2 regions of the Peribacillus sp. B65 genome follow, and region 1 is predicted to be linked to the other one. Evidence: riboswitches for the same ligand, from Rfam matches in the RefSeq annotation. Region 1 holds a riboswitch; the other holds the start of a gene.
What was found. A riboswitch is a leader RNA that binds a small molecule or an ion and turns the genes downstream of it on or off. The one in region 1 is predicted to bind glycine.

Region 2: another riboswitch for glycine. It lies ahead of ACSR9O_RS19575 (amidohydrolase); the one in region 1 lies ahead of gcvT (glycine cleavage system aminomethyltransferase GcvT).

The regions. Positions count from the first base shown of each region.
Region 1 covers NZ_CP195840.1:1,789,768-1,795,882, forward strand. Annotated here, with positions in the region: gene ACSR9O_RS08815 (DEAD/DEAH box helicase) at 1-1,082, opposite strand, end outside; glycine riboswitch at 1,459-1,546, shown strand; glycine riboswitch at 1,550-1,633, shown strand; gene gcvT (glycine cleavage system aminomethyltransferase GcvT) at 1,772-2,878, shown strand; gene gcvPA (aminomethyl-transferring glycine dehydrogenase subunit GcvPA) at 2,896-4,242, shown strand; gene gcvPB (aminomethyl-transferring glycine dehydrogenase subunit GcvPB) at 4,235-5,692, shown strand; gene ACSR9O_RS08835 (rhodanese-like domain-containing protein) at 5,832-6,115, opposite strand, start outside.
Region 2 covers NZ_CP195840.1:4,010,216-4,016,330, reverse strand. Annotated here, with positions in the region: gene ACSR9O_RS19580 (DNA translocase FtsK) at 1-923, opposite strand, end outside; gene ACSR9O_RS19575 (amidohydrolase) at 1,342-2,529, opposite strand; glycine riboswitch at 2,755-2,857, opposite strand; gene ACSR9O_RS19570 (DUF1444 domain-containing protein) at 2,998-3,804, opposite strand; gene ACSR9O_RS19565 (thioredoxin family protein) at 3,855-4,166, opposite strand; gene ACSR9O_RS19560 (hypothetical protein) at 4,276-4,848, opposite strand; gene ACSR9O_RS19555 (YtoQ family protein) at 4,906-5,355, shown strand; gene ACSR9O_RS19550 (AraC family transcriptional regulator) at 5,489-6,115, opposite strand, start outside.

The DNA of each region.
Region 1 (6,115 bases):
GCCTTTGAGTTCTGAACCGTTTCATTCACTTTAGAAAATAAATCATCAAGCTTTGCCAAAAAGTCAGGGGAAGGCTGATCATATTTATTTTTCATATTCTTTAATGTATAAAAGACCGCCTCTCTGCTGCTGCATGCTTCCCTTTGGAGAGTGAGAGCCGAAAAGGCGCTTCCTTTAGAACCATCCGAAATAGGTTTGAATTTGGAAACAGCATCGTACAATGCTTGTTCCGTTGGAGAAAATTCAATGGTGATGGTCTCCACATGCCGTTTTGTCCATTCAATGCCAGTATCGGCCCGCCGGTTTCGAATCATGACAGTGTTGACAAGTTCCTTTAGGTGTTCATCTTCAATAATGTTCCGGCCTTTCCCTTTATACTTTTCTGAAAAAAGTGAGGCATTTCCCAAGTGGCCTGGTTTCAATAACGAAACGAGGTGGAAAATTTCCTCGACTTTATTTTGAATCGGAGTGGCTGTCAGGAGTAAACAAAATTTCTTTTTCAGATTTTGGACGAATTCATAGTTCTTCGTCTTATTATTTTTAAGTTTATGAGCTTCATCAATAATGATGAAGTCGTATTCCTGCTTGAAAATGATATCTCGATGTGGAGCTCGTTTCGCTGTATCAATGGATGAAATGACCACATCACAGGAGTCCCAAACATAGCTTTTTCTCTGAACGACTGCCGGTATATGAAACTTGGTATTCAATTCAAAAGCCCATTGTGTGACAAGGGAAGCCGGAACAAGGATCAAAACTTTTTTTACAAGGCCCCTAATCATATACTCTTTTAGGATCAATCCAGCTTCAATTGTTTTTCCGAGCCCTACCTCATCAGCTAAAATGGCCTTTCCATTCATCTTTTCCACCACTTGCTTGGCTGCTTCCAATTGATGGGGAAGCGGGGTTAACTGCGGAAGGTGCTTGGGCGCCTGTAAACCTTCAAAATCAGGGATGATAAGATTTTCCTCCATTTGAACCGCGAGCTTATAAAGCTCCCAGTTTCCCCATGGACCGTCATTTTCCATCTTTTGCAGAAACTCGTCATTCCATTCAGAATTAAAGGATATATTGATTTTCATAGAAATAACTCCCTCTTAAATCATATTTTCCTTAATAAAAGGTCAAAACCCGAACATTTCATATGTGAAGTAAGAAAAATATTTCTCTTCAAAAGATATTGCAGAGATAAGTTTCTTAGGGTAGGATATAAGTATATTTAGAAAATTCCAATTTCCCAACGCTACAAAGAATCTTTGTACATCGATTTTGCAGTTCGCGTTTTCTTAGTATGGGCTATAGACTTCTAATTTATCCAAGATTACTGAAGGAGACCAATCAAACGGTTTCTGAGGTTTCAGGAGAATTGGCAGAGAATGCATTCCACGATGCTCAGAGGTTTTACCGATGTTTGGTGGCTTATTCGCTTCCTTTCATTGGTAGACCATTTATATGCGGGTGAAGATAAGGGGAGAGACTACGGATGTAGCGCCGAAGGAGCAAACTTAGCAGTGAATCTCTCAGGCAAAAGAACTCTTATTGGACGCAACTCTGGAGAGCGCCGCCCGTTTTGGGACGGCCACCAAAGGGGAAAACCTATTACATAGGTAAACTTTCAGGTTTCAGGACAGAGAAAAAGCTCAAACGGGCTTTCTCTGTCCTTTTTTGTGCTTTTTTCACATCATGAATCAGGATATATCTGATGCGTAATGACAAGAAGCTTTTGATAATGAAGCCAATTAATTTAAAAAAATCTGAAGGGGGTCATTTTTTGACCGATTTAAAAAGAACACCACTATTTGAGGTTTATCGTGAATACGGAGGTAAAACGATTGATTTTGGCGGCTGGGAACTTCCTGTCCAATTTTCGGGTATAAAGGACGAACATGAAGCCGTACGTACAAAAGCGGGGTTATTCGATGTTTCCCATATGGGTGAAGTCGATGTTAAGGGTCCTGGGAGCCTTTCCTTTTTACAAAAGATGCTGACTAATGATATATCAAAGCTGAAACAGGGCGGTGCCCAATATTCCGCCATGTGTTATGAAAACGGAGGCACGGTTGATGATCTAATCGTGTATAAAAGGTCTGAGGATGACTATCTGCTCGTGGTCAATGCAGCGAACACAGAAAAAGATTTCAATTGGCTGCAAGCTCATTTATCGGAAGATGTCCAAATCAAGAATGTATCTAGTGACTATACACAGCTGGCACTTCAAGGGCCAGCTGCAGAGAAGATTTTACAAAAACTATCGGGAAATACTGCTTTAAGTGAAATTGGATTTTTCAAGTTCAAGGAAAATGTCATGATTAACGGTATCTCCACGATGGTATCCCGTACTGGATACACTGGTGAGGATGGCTTTGAGATATATAGTGACAGTGAAAATGGTCCAGCCCTTTGGAAGGCGATTATGGATGCCGGAAACGAAGAGGGAGTTCAGCCGATTGGTTTAGGTGCTCGTGATACCCTGCGTTTTGAAGCGAAACTGCCGTTGTATGGGCAGGAGCTTTCAGCAGACATCACCCCGATAGAAGCCGGGATTGGTTTTGCAGTAAAAGTCGATAAGGAAGTTGATTTTTTCGGGAAAGCCGTTCTTGCTGAGCAAAAGGAGAAAGGAGCTCCTCGCAAGCTTGTGGGAATTGAAATGATAGACCGTGGCATTCCACGTCATGGGTATAAGGTCTACAGCGGTGATAAAGTCATTGGCGAGGTCACGACCGGTACCCAATCACCAACGTTGAAGAAAAACGTGGGTTTGGTACTTATCGATAAGGAATTTTCAGTGCTGGATGCGGAAGTCGAAGTGGAGATCCGTTCCAAACGTTTGAAAGCCGTTATAATACAAACACCTTTTTATAAAAAACCACGTAAATAGAGGGGAATGGTCATTAGATGAAACATCGTTATTTACCCATGACAGAGCAAGATAAACAAGAAATGCTGAAAGCGATAGGGGTATCCACTGCTGAAGAACTTTTCAATGATATCCCTGAGAGCGTTCGTTTTCAAGGAGAATACGATATCAAGCCTGCTAAATCGGAACCAGCATTAATGAAAGAATTATCAAGGCTTGCTGCCAAGAATGCGGATCTTAAAAACTATGCCTCCTTCCTTGGTGCGGGTGTCTATGACCATTATGCACCGGTCATCGTCGATCATGTTCTATCCCGTTCTGAATTTTACACGGCTTATACACCCTATCAGCCTGAAATTTCACAGGGAGAGCTTCAAGCAATCTTTGAATATCAAACGATGATATGTGAATTGACGGGCATGGATGTGGCTAACTCCTCCATGTATGACGGCGGGACAGCGCTGGCTGAAGCAGCCATGCTTGCTTCAGGACAGACACGCCGCAAGAAGATTCTCATTTCAGGAACCGTTCATCCTGAATCAAGAGAAGTCGTGAAGACATATGCGAAAGGGCAACGCGTGGAAGTGATCGAAATTCCTTATAAAGACGGTGTGACGGACTTAGCTGCTTTAAAGGAATTGGCGAATGAGGACATTGCAGGAGTGATCGTGCAATATCCGAACTTTTTTGGCCGGATCGAGCCATTGAAGGAAATGGAAGAAATCATTCATGGCGTCAAATCCATGTTTATCGTTTCCAGTAATCCGCTTGCATTGGGAGCTTTGACATCCCCTGGTGCACTCGGTGCAGATATCGTAACGGGGGATGCTCAGCCATTCGGCATTCCAGCGGCATTCGGTGGACCTCATTGTGGATATTTTGCGGTTACTAATAAACTTGTTCGGAAAGTTCCAGGCCGACTCGTCGGTCAAACCGTGGATGAAAATGGTAAAAGGGGATTTGTACTAACGCTACAAGCTCGTGAACAGCACATTCGCCGTGACAAAGCCACATCCAACATTTGTTCCAATCAAGCTTTGAATGCGTTGGCAGCTTCTGTTGCAATGACCGCCCTTGGGAAAAAGGGTGTCAAGGAAATGGCCGTGCAAAATATTCAAAAAGCACATTATGCGAAAAAAGCAATTATGGCAGTAGGGGTGGAAGTGATATTCGACGGTCCTTCGTTCAATGAATTTATCATTAAACTGCCTGCTTCGTTTTCAGAAATCAATAAAAGCCTTTTTGAAAAAGGGATGATCGGCGGCTTTGATTTAGGGACGGTTTATCCTGAGCTGAAAGACCATATGCTGGTTGCGGTAACTGAACTTAGAACAAAAGAAGAAATTGATGCACTTGCGCAGGAATTGGGGGATCAACATGAATAATCAAGATCAATCACTCATTTTTGAAATCAGTACTTCCGGTCGAATCGGGTACAGTCTGCCAGAAATGGATGTTGCAACTATTCCGCTCGAAGAAATTCTTCCTGCCGACTACATCCGTGAAGAAGAGGCAGAACTGCCTGAGGTGTCCGAACTGGATATCATGCGTCACTATACAGCACTCTCCAAACGGAATCATGGGGTGGATTCGGGTTTTTATCCGCTGGGTTCATGCACGATGAAATATAATCCGAAAATAAATGAAAACGTGGCACGTTTCAACGGCTTTGCCCATATCCATCCATATCAAGATCCGGCTACCGTTCAGGGAGCATTGGGACTCTTATTTGATTTGCAGGAACACTTAACTGAAATCACCGGGATGGACCAAGTGACATTACAGCCTGCAGCAGGTGCACATGGTGAGTGGACAGGGTTGATGATGATTCGCGCTTTTCACGAAGCGAATGGCGATACAGAACGGACGAAAGTGATTGTACCTGATTCTGCACACGGTACGAATCCTGCCTCTGCCACTGTTGCCGGACTTGAAACGATTACAGTGAAATCCGATGAAAATGGATTAGTCGACCTTGAAGATTTAAAGCGTGTTGTCGGACCTGATACGGCGGCCTTGATGCTGACGAACCCCAATACATTGGGATTATTTGAAGAAAACATCTTGGAAATGGCACAACTTGTCCATGATGCAGGTGGGAAGCTTTATTATGACGGAGCCAATCTGAATGCAGTCCTTTCAAAAGCACGCCCGGGTGACATGGGCTTTGATGTGGTTCACTTAAATCTCCATAAAACATTCACGGGTCCGCATGGCGGCGGCGGTCCGGGTTCTGGTCCTGTAGGTGTGAAGTCGGACTTGATTCCTTACTTGCCTAAACCTCTTATAATTAAACAAGGTGAGCAATTCGCTCTTGATTATGATCGTCCGCAATCCATTGGCAGGGTAAAACCTTATTATGGTAATTTCGGGATTAACGTGAGGGCATATACGTACATTCGTTCAATGGGGCCTGATGGCCTTAAAGCCGTCACCGAAAATGCGGTCATCAATGCCAATTATATGATGCGCAAGTTGGAACCTTATTTTGACTTACCATATAATCGTCATTGTAAGCACGAATTCGTATTAAGCGGACGCCGGCAAAAGAAATTGGGGGTTAGGACTCTTGATATAGCCAAAAGATTACTGGATTTCGGGTATCATCCTCCAACCATTTACTTCCCGTTGAACGTGGAGGAAGGAATGATGATAGAACCGACTGAAACCGAGTCAAAAGAAACGCTGGATGCGTTCATCGATGCGATGATCCAGATTGCCAAGGAAGCGGAAGAAACCCCGGAAATCGTTCAGGAAGCTCCGCATACAACCGTTATAAAGCGGCTTGATGAAACTCTTGCTGCAAGAAAACCTGTTCTGCGTTATCAAGCCTAGATTGATAGCTTATACGAAAAAAATCCCTGCCTGCCGGCGGGGATTTTTCATGTTTATGTAAGATTTCATTAAAGTCCAGCAGTTAACTTTCTTTTCCTTGAGCTATTGAATTAAAAAGAGCCCATGCGGAGATGGGGTCTTATTTCTTTGCTTTGATTTTCCCAGTCCACATTTTGAAACCGCCCTTTAGGTGAAAAAGTTCCCTGTAGCCCTTTTTGTATAGCATGGCTGCAGCTCTGCCGCTGATGATTTCGCTTTGAGCGTACAAATATACAGGCTTGTCCGGCCTAATTTCGACCAAGCGTGTTTTCATTTGAGTCATAGGGATGTTTCTTGCGCCTAAGATATGGCCATTATCGAAATCATTCGGTTCCCGCACATCGATTAGCTGCACTTTTCTGTAGTTAGCGATAAATTCGTCCT
Region 2 (6,115 bases), 2.2 Mb from region 1:
GATGGGTCTTCAGGCATTGTCCCTTGACTAACGGATGGTTGATTTGATTGTACAGCAATCTCCCCAGGAACCGATATCGCTTCAGGCGGTGTGTCGTCCGTCTGTTCCATGATGGATACAGCGACTTCGCGTCCAAATTCTACTTCGTCCTGTTCAATAGCCTCTTTTTCCACCGCAGGCTCAATTATGTTGGGCTCGATTACTGCTTGTTCTGGCAGTGTCTCAATGGAATTCCTGCGAAAGAAAGCGGGTATCTCTGAATCTTCCAGTTTTTCTTCCGCTTGTTCCGGTATAAGAACGGATGGTTCTGTCGTCAATTCCTCATGTGACACTTCTTTTGGAATTTCAGGAATCGATGCTGGAATCCCGATATCGGGTTCTTCCTTTTTTAGGACGGGCATTTTGCTTTCTAATTCATATTCGACAATTTCTTCAGAAACGACTGTTTTTTTTTCCGGACGACGGAACCCATAAATGGGTGAAGGGATTTCCGTCGGACGGAATGGAGTATTTGAAGGGACTATTTTTGAGACTTCCTCCCGTTCGAAGTTTCTCCGTTTTGGTTCAGGATCCCTCACAGGCCTTCTTGTTTCTTTGGCCGCGCTCCCCTTTTTGGGTTCATGATCTTCCCTGTTTCTTTCCCTAGGCTTTCTTTTGCTCTGTTCACGATCTGGAATGAGCGGAAACTTGAACTGCCCTTTTGGATATTGAAACAGGATTTTCGTATCAGGGTCTGGCGTCTGCGACATTTTTTCCACTTTTTGATTGTAAACCTTTATTTCTTCTTCCTTTGACTTCGCAAGCTTTGAAAAATCCATTTTCCTTAATGTCTCTTCATCAAGCGGTTCATCTATAATAATCTCTTCAATTTCAATAATTTCCTCTGCTTGGAACCATTTTTTCATCTTATTTAGCCATTTCAAAACTATCACTCTTTCTACATCTGTAGTTATGTAACTAATTCTACCAGTTATTTTAAAAATATCGAGAAAATTTAAGCTAAATTGGGATTAGTATCTATTTTTTTATCGCACTCTTACTAACTTAACGTATTTCGCAGAACTCCTACCCTATTAAACCCCTTCTGGTATGAGTTTAAACCTGCACTTCGTGAAATAACATTAGCCCTTAGTCTACTATTTAAATAAAACACCGCTGTTAAATCGCGTTTACAAAGAGATTAAGTTTTCATGCGGCGCAAGAAGCAGACTGGTCAATTCATTGAAGCATCCTTCACGAAACCTCCGGTGGCATCCTGAAACCCATAAAACACCGTTCGTTAATACCGAACGGTGTTTTGTGGGTTTCCTCACTTTTTTGCAAACAAATATACCAATGGAACTATTCCCATTCATAAAAATCGCATACAACTTGGGCCACTGATTTGGATGCGATCAAAAGGGCATCTTCATCAATGTCGAATTTGGGATGGTGATTGAAATATGCCTTCTCCACCCCTTTTGGTTTACAGCCAATGTAAAAGAAGCAGCCAGGAATCTTTTCTGCATAATACGAAAAATCCTCTGAACCAGAGAAAACCGGAAATTCCATAACCTTTTTAATATCTTTGTCTTTCATGCTTTCCAGGCTATTTTTCACGAATCCAGTCAATTCAGGGTCATTATATAACGGAGGATAATCAGGCACATATGTTAGTTCGCACTGAACATCAAATTCCGTTTCTATCCCTTTAACGATGCGGTGGATTTCCCTATCGATCAGCTGTTGGGTCTCTGCTGTCATATAACGGACATCCCCTTCAATTTCTATACGATCTTTAATGACATTAAAGCTTCCTTTTCCATCGAAGGAGCCGATTGTGACCACGCCCATATCAAAAGGGTTCAAGCGGCGGCTGATCACGGTTTGTACGGCTGTCACGAAATGGGCGCCTGCCACAATGGCATCATTGGCCATATGCGGGGACGAACCATGGCCGCCTACACCCTTAATCGCCAGCTTGAAATAGGTCCGTCCAGCCATCGAATAGCCGCCGTGATACCCGACAACCCCTGCAGGATGGGACGGAAATAAATGGATTCCAAAAACGGCATCAAGTTCATCCAAAAACCCTGATTCCATAATGCTCTTTGCTCCACCTGGGGGTGTTTCTTCTGCATGTTGATGGATTATTTTAATCGTACCGGATAGGGAATCTTTAAGCTCATTGATGCAGTCTGCCAGAACCAATAAATAAGCGGTATGCCCATCATGTCCGCAGGCATGCATGACACCTTCATTTTTTGAACGGAACGGGACATCCGCTTCTTCTGTAATCGGCAACGCATCGAAATCCGCACGGAGACCTATCGTTTTCCCAGGTTTTCCGCCTTCGATCGTTACGATGATCCCTAATCCATTTCCTACATTCGTTTGAATCGACACATCCTTACCCTTATAAAAATCAATGATATATTGTGCCGTTTTTTCTTCTTTGAAGGATAGTTCCGGGTTCTCGTGTAAATGACGGCGGATTTGAACCATTTCCCCTTTACGGGCTTCCAGCATGTTCATTAATTTGCTTTTCACGTTCACGTTTATTCTCCCCCTTATTTCAAGTTGAGCATATTAGTAAGTTCCATGTTCGGTGCATGCCTTCCGATACAAAGTGCCAATTAAAAAAGGGCAGAGAAGGATTGCGTAAACTTACCGCTCCCCTTCTCTGTCCTTTTCACCTGAGAGTTTAGCTCCATTTTTGGTCATGGAGATTTCCCCTTTGGTGGCACACTGCTTCCTGCGCACTCTCCAGAGCTGCGTCCAGCTGCGGTTCCATTTACCTGAGAGATTTGCTCCAAGGGATCTTTTTGGAACTTGCTCCTTCGGTGGCTCAATGCTTGCACTCTCCCACAACATTCATCCGCTTGTTCTTTTTATATTCTCAAAATATTCCAATTATATTATCGCCGATTAAAAAATAAATATCAACTCTGAGTTATAAACTCTATTAAACTTTAAAAGGACCGCTGCCAGATGCTGACACGGTCCTTTTGTGATTCATTATTGTTCAGGCTTTTTGTTTTTACCCATAATGAAGATGGGCTCCAACTCATTTTCTTCGTAAAGGAATGATAGAGCCGTTATCGGAACATGACCGCTGGCAAAGAAGCTCATCGCCATTTGCGCAAGAATATCATAGCCCGTATCATTCTTCACATCGGCAATGATGATGACATCCTGATGGGGAATGGCCACAGCCATGGTTCCCTCGATCTTGTCCTTCATTTCCCGAAGCCATGATTCATTTAAAATCCTGCTGGCATCATATCCATCATTCGTGTTCAAAAAATAAAATGCATTACCTGCAACGATATCCGACTTCATTTCAGTGGTGAGGGAACGGGCATTGAATAGGGCAATTTCACGGATCCTGTCACCCTGCCAATTTTCCCGTTGAATCATCTTTTCATCTATAAGACGGTAGGTTTTCCCTAAATCAAGGGCATAAAAAACCCGGGTTTCAGCCGTATGCTCATCGAATAAAAACGGATTTCCTTCTTCGGATTCCATTGGAAAGGAGGTCGAGCGGATGACTGGGAAAATGAATTTCTCCTTGCCTTCCATACTGTGTTCTTCCCCCATCACATTCAGGGCCTCTTCCACGTAATAGGTAATTTCATCGATGGCCTTTTCCTGTACGTTTTCATAGTTAGCAAGCACAGGAGGCAACTCGATGGTGATCCCCTTCCCGGTCTTCACATTTTCCACCCGTAACGTATCTTGCTTGCTATCGAATTTGAATGAGCGATTCTCATCTTTTAAACGCTCCTTCAAGATATTTTTCAGCTTCGTGCTGTCCATTTTCATGACTGACCCTCCTCTTCATTGAAAAATCCCCAGCGAGAAGGGGAAATTGATTATAGTGATTGAATGAATTCCTCAATTTGTTCTTGCGTTTTGCGATCCTTGCTCACAAATCTGCCTAGCTCCTTGCCATTATCATACGCAATGAAACTTGGTATACCGAATACATCATTAGCCGCACACACATCGATGAATTCATCACGGTCCACATAAATGAATGTAAAGTCAGGAAATTTCGTTTCAATCTCCGGCATTATCGGTTCGATTACACGGCAATCTCCACACCATGTTGCTGAAAAAAGAAAGATATGTTTGCCTTCATTTTTAAATGCATCATATTGCTCTACTGTTTGTAATTTTTCCATTTGTATATTCCTCCTGCTCTAAATGACACCTTATTTTTTATAATCCCATCATACCAGAGTCTCCAGGAATCAACCATTAATACGGATCGGTTGAAAGTCACTGGTCCTCTTATTTCTGGGGCACGGATGAAACGATTTCCATCATTTGTTTTGCATCGGTTTTTAATTGGTCTTTATCCGTTTCGGTTGTCAGCTTCACTCCGCCGATCCCCACTGCAAGCTCATACTTTTCTTTCGGTATCTCTTTAATCGAAATAAAGCCGAATTTATCATCGGTTTGAAAAGAATGCAGTACTTCAAATTGATCCTCTTGTTCCTTTATGGCCAAATATAACACGGAGCTGTCTTCTTTTTCATTCGGATTGACAAATAATATATAAATCTTATCACCTTTTTGTAAAATCAAATTATTATCATGTTCTTCCACAACTTTAAAATCGTTTGGCAGATAGACCTGAATTAGGCCTGCCTCTTGATTGGGCTGTTTTTCATCGTCACGAAAAGCCACTTCAGCAGCCTTCATTGCCTTTTCGGTTTGTCTTTCGATACCTGAGCAGCCCACGATCAAACTGCTTATCAACAGGAAAACAAGAAAATTCTTATTCGATAAAGCCATCGTCATTCCTCCAGCCGTCTCTTTTACTACCATATGGATAATATTATCCTTATTTACGGAATTCATCCATTTTCTAAAAAACATGGTACAATGAAAGCAATTTTATTATCGAGGAGGAAAACAATGAAGTTAATCGTGTATCTTGCTGGGGAGATCCATTCAAATTGGAGAAGCGAGTTGAGAGATAAGGCCGCTGCACTGAAGCTTCCTTTAGAATTCGTCGGCCCGATGGAAAATCATGAACGCTCCGATAATATCGGTGAAGATATCCTCGGGGAACAGCCGAATCCTATCCTGAAGGATGCGGCCGCTTCCCAAATCAATAATTTACGGACAGGTCTTTTGATGAAAAAAGCCGATCTTGTCGTCGCCCTGTTTGGTGAGAAATATAAACAGTGGAATACTGCCATGGACGCAAGCACCGCCGTTTCCCTGGGTAAACCGCTTATTTTGATTCGCCCGGAATCCCATCACCATGCTTTAAAGGAATTATCGGAAAAGGCGAGTGTCACGGTCGAATCCGTGAACCAAGCCATGAAGGTGCTTTCTTATATTTTTGAAGAAGGGCTGTAAATCTCCCTGTCCCTTAACCTTCCAGCTCAAGTATGAAGGATTTTTGTTTACCCAAATAAAAAGCTTGCAGGAGAAAGTTAGATTCCTAACCTCACCTGCAAGCGAAAAACGAATAAATTTTGATGGTTGAACACTATTTCTTTTTAATGGGAATCCAAATTTCGGAGTAATAGTCTGGGTTTGAAGCGTCGTCATTCGTGTATACTTCCAATTCGGGAGTGCCGGCATGTTCATGACCGCTGGAAGGAAACCATTCGGAAAAAATTCGCTTCCAAGCTTGTTGGATGCTATCAGGCATAGGTCCGTGAACTTCAAATACACCCCACTTGGAAGCCGGTATCGTAAGGGTCGAAAACTCTTCAGGCGCTTCCCCGGCATACTCTGCACCTATCCAATAATCCATCGTTTCATTTTTTTCCACAGCCCGCTTATCGATACATACACCAAGCAAGCCATTTATTTGGCCATTGTTCAGCTTCGCTAACCTATCTCCTGTTCCATCCGAATTGACTTTCTCCCACAACTTTGGAATCCCGATCAAATTCTCTTCATTGACCAAGGAAAACTCTTGCTTGATTCCAATCAATTGAAAGGAATCTCTTTCAAGGATATTGTATTTCATCGGTTTTGCCCCTTTCAGAATAACCTGTATCATCAGGCGTTCATAGAATTTCAGCTTCCCCATAAACTTTCGGGCTTCGCTTGGAGATACCCCATGCTGCCTTCGAAAAGCCTTTGAGAATGCCTCGGGGTTGTCATA